2 regions of the Caldanaerovirga acetigignens genome follow, and region 1 is predicted to be linked to the other one. Evidence: riboswitches for the same ligand, from Rfam matches in the RefSeq annotation. Region 1 holds a riboswitch; the other holds the start of a gene.
The links. Region 1 has a riboswitch for cobalamin ahead of BUB66_RS08030 (ECF transporter S component). Riboswitches for the same ligand answer to the same signal wherever they lie in the genome.
Positions count from the first base shown of each region.

Region 2: it holds a riboswitch for cobalamin, as region 1 does, so the genes downstream of both, BUB66_RS10335 (ABC transporter substrate-binding protein) here and BUB66_RS08030 (ECF transporter S component) in region 1, are expected to answer to the same signal.

Region 1 is NZ_FRCR01000009.1:43,947-46,130, reverse strand. It holds gene BUB66_RS08035 (AIR synthase related protein) at 1-305, opposite strand, end outside; gene BUB66_RS08030 (ECF transporter S component) at 289-789, opposite strand; cobalamin riboswitch at 884-1,058, opposite strand; gene BUB66_RS08025 (Spy/CpxP family protein refolding chaperone) at 1,104-1,580, opposite strand; gene BUB66_RS08020 (cyclic 2,3-diphosphoglycerate synthase) at 1,813-2,184, shown strand, end outside.
Region 2 is NZ_FRCR01000016.1:8,770-10,953, reverse strand. It holds gene BUB66_RS10340 (FecCD family ABC transporter permease) at 1-104, opposite strand, end outside; gene BUB66_RS10335 (ABC transporter substrate-binding protein) at 118-1,071, opposite strand; cobalamin riboswitch at 1,178-1,354, opposite strand; gene ptsP (phosphoenolpyruvate--protein phosphotransferase) at 1,396-2,184, opposite strand, start outside.

The DNA.
Region 1 (2,184 bases):
ACGCCATCAAGCCCGCAGGCGGAAAGCTCATCTTTGATTCCCCTAAGAAGACCTTCTCCCGTGGGGGACGGTTCGCACGAAATGGTAGCCGTCAATGTCAGAGGCTTTGCACCTATCGCAAAAAGTTCCATCAAGGTCACCCGACATGTAAATCTTCCGGTGATGTAAGGGGAAACCTTCACAAGGTCATGTTCCTTTTCCCCTATACCTCCGGCTGAGTCGCAAGCCACCGCAAGAAAATTTCCCCCGACAATCCTTATCAGCACCACATCTCTATTCGGCAAAGCTTCATTTTTTATCCACATAACTTTCCCCCTTTGTCCTTCTTATAAGCGAATAAACGAGGGCGGCCAGCGACAGATTTAAAGCCGATGCCACCGTGAGCGGGACTACAATTGCCGTAAAAAAGCCACTGCCAAAACCGGGAAAGAGCAGCAGGCTCGCCGGCGCTAATACGCCGTTTAGCAGTGTTGTCGTTATTATCGCCAAAGTTAAATTCCTTTTACCTATAATGGCAAATACCGCTGCAAAAAATGCCATTTCGATAGCTATTAGAAGGTGGATCGGGGCCGAGAGAGGAAAGCCTGCATTCATGCTGGTGAAGATGTGCCCTAATGAAGAGGTGAGGGCGCCGTAAGAGGGGCCCAGAAACAATGCTGCCATGTACCCCGGGGCTGAATCAAAGGCCACGGTTCCCGTTGGGCTTGGCAATTTTATGCCTGCACCTATGAAGCTCAGGGCTACAAAAATGGCACTAAGGGTGAGAGCTCTTGTCTTTTGGTTTACCATAAGGCTAATACCTCCTGCTTAAAAATTATTATAATAAACGAAAAAAGCCCACAGTCTAATTGCAAATTAGACCGTGGACTTTGCCATCATCCCCGGACATCTACCTTCCAAGGCAGGTCTCCTGGCTCCGGTTCATCGCCGCCTTAAGCCTTCCCAGTTTCCCAGTGGCCTTTTTAAGGGGCTTCCCGTTACAGTGGCGGGTCCGCGCCGGACTTTCACCGGACTTCCCTATTCTCCCCAAAAGGGGCACCTTGAAGGCGCATATTTCTAGTTTCACAACAATTATAAATCTTGCGAAGGTAACTTGTCAAGTATTATATTCCGGGGCCAAAAACCCTTCCCATCGTGCCAAAACCGTGGCAGAAACCGGGTCCCATTCCAAACCCGAGTCCCCAAAATCCTCTAAGCTGCGAAAGCTGTTCTTCAGTAAGAAGGCCTTTAATTTTTTCGTAATATTCCCATTTCAGGTCAAACATTTTATTTCTGAGGTCGCTTAATTCCTTTAGCTTCTCGTCGATGGCTTTCTGGTCGGGGTTTTTTGATAAGTATAGGTCATGCAGCTCAAGTCTGATTTTTGCCATGTCACTCCTAAATTGAGTCATTTTTTGGAAGAATTCTGCCTGTATATCCCTGAGTTTGCTGTACTGTTCATCAGTCAAATTGAGCTTAGATTGCAGTCCAAAATTACTGCCTGAGCTTGGAAAAACACCAGGCACTGCCGCTATGGCCACTGCAGCGGTTCCCAGTATCAATACCGCTGCTATTCCAAAGGCCAGGATTTTCTTTGTCATGTTATCCCTCCCTTAATAGGTTAAATGCCTTTCAAAGTCTATTATAGCCTTAAAATGTGAGGGATTTTTGAGGAGAAAATGAAGAAATTCTGATTGTGCAAAAATAAATAATCTGGGGCAAAAAATTTTTGCAGTGATCATAATAGATATGGCTTTGAAATTGGTAATTCTGTAATGGCATGAGTTTTGCTTTTATAGGTTGTGGGAAAAATAAGAGGGGAGGGTTTTTACAATGAGACGAATGAGGACCATAATAATGGGAGCTGCGGGAAGAGACTTTCATGTTTTTAACGCTTATTTTAGAGACAACGATTTATATGAAGTCGTGGCCTTCACGGCAACCCAGATACCAAATATTGAAGAAAGAAAATATCCTCCTATACTTGCAGGAAATCTTTACCCCAATGGCATACCTATTTACCCCGAAAGCGAACTAGAAACGCTAATAAGAGAACAAAAAGTCGACCAGGTTGTCTTTGCATACAGCGATGTTTCTCATGAAGAAGTGATGCACAAGGCATCGAGGGTTCTAAGCTCAGGTGCTGATTTCAGACTCATGGGTCCGAAGAGCACCATGATAAAGTCAACAAAACCTGTGGTTTCT
Region 2 (2,184 bases), on a different contig from region 1:
GGAGGGACGCTGACAGCCCCTACCCCCAGCGAAAACAGACTTCCTACCAACGTTAGAATCAGCAAAAGTAGGTATATTTTTCCAACCCTTTTTTTTGCATCCATCAAATAACCCTCGTTAATCCTTAAAAATTTCCGGGTGAATGATTTTTGCAAACTGTTCAAGTCCATCCACCAATCTGGGAGTGGGCCTTTGGATTATATTTTCATCGACGTAATACACCTTTCCTTCCTTTATAGCTTTTATATTTTCCCAGCCCGGACGCTTTATTATATCCTCCTTCGTCTGATTGCTGCTTCCGTGATGGGAGAAAATTATTATGTCCGGATTTTTTTCTATGATCATCTCTTGACTGTATTCAGGATACGACTTTGCCGCGTCGGATGCAACATTGATACCTCCCGCATTTTCTATAAGATCATGGACGAAGGTGCCGGGTCCTGCTGACGTGATAGGTGACGGCCATAGTTCGTAAAATACTTTCGGCCTTTTGTCCTCAGGTATTGAAGAAACTTTTTCTTCGATGGATTCAACCCTTGATTTCAGATTGGCCACAAGCTCTTCAGCCTGCTTTTCTCTATTTGTAACCTTTCCAACTAACAACAATGCGTCTAAGACCTCATCTATATTTTTCGGATTTAACACCAAGATGGGAATTTGCAATTCTTCCAGCTTTCTCACCGGTTGCTCGTGCATGCTCGTTGCTAAAACTAAATCTGGTTTTAAAGTCAAAACCTTTTCCATATTGGGATCTGCAAACCCGCCAATTTTTTCCTTCTGCTTTGCTTCCTCAGGGTAATCGCAATAATCGGTGACTCCAACAACTTTATCGCCAAGTCCCAGGGCAAATAGGATCTCGGTGTTGCTGGGAGCAAGAGATATTATGCGCTCGGGTTCTTTCTCGATTACTACCTCTCTTCCCATCTGGTCCTTTACCGTCAACGGATATGCACTGTTGGAGTTTTCTTTGGTATCGGTTTTGGAATTCGACTTGCAAGATGCCAAAGTTATGGCAATTGCTACTGTAAGGATGACAACAAGCATTTTGTAAAAGGTGAATTTGCTTTTCACATTATTACCCCCCACATTTTAATTTGCCTTTAAAAAATAATCCCGGCCTTTCAGAGCCGAGAAACATTCTTCTAAAACAGTACTCCCCCTTTCCTCCGAAGGCTTCGTACTAGAAAACCAACAGGCAGGTCTCCTGGCTTCCGGTTCATCTTCCCTGCGCCTTCCCAGGATTTTTCATCCCAGTGGCCTAGCAGTTCATCACCGGTTACAGTGGCGGGGCCGCTCAGGAATTTCACCTGATTCCCTTTTAAACCCAAAGGGTACCTGATGGCAGTTATTCATTTTCCCTAAATTATTATACTTCAAAAACAGATACTCTCCAAGTTATTTAATTTCCTCTAAAACTTTATTTAGCATTTCCTTTATTTCAGCGGGGTTTTCCATTTCTAAAGCTTTATTTGCAATTTCCCTTGCCTGATCATAGGTTAGGGATCTAATTACCTTTTTGACCTGCGAAATGGAAGTGGCGCTCATAGAAAATTCGTCAAGACCCATCCCCAGAAGTATTGGGGCAGCAAGGGGATCGCCAGCCATTTCCCCGCACATACCTGTCCACTTTCCAGCCCTGTGGGAGGCGTCGATTACGTTCTTTATCAACCTCAACACCGCTGGATGGAAGGGCTCATACAGGTTTGCGATTTTCTCGTTCATCCTGTCTACCGCCAGTGTATACTGGATGAGGTCATTGGTGCCAATGCTGAAGAAATCAACTTCCTTTGCGAGGATGTCGGCAGTTACCGCAGCCGATGGAATTTCCACCATTATACCTACTTCCAAGTTTTCGTCAAAAGGTATTCCCTCATGCCTTAATTCGGCCTTCGCCTCTTCTAAAATTTCATTAGCTTTTCTCAATTCCGACAGGCTAGAAATCATCGGGTACATTATTTTAATTTTCCCGTAGTGGCTTGCTCTCAGGATAGCTCGCAATTGCACTTTGAATAACTGAGGATTATCCAGGCACATTCTTATAGCTCTCCACCCTAAAAACGGGTTAAGTTCTTCGGGCATTTCAAGGAAAGGCAGCTTTTTATCCCCACCGATGTCCAGAGTTCTAATTATCACAGGCCTTGGATACATTGCTTCTGCTACCTCTTTGTAAGCCCGGAACTGCTC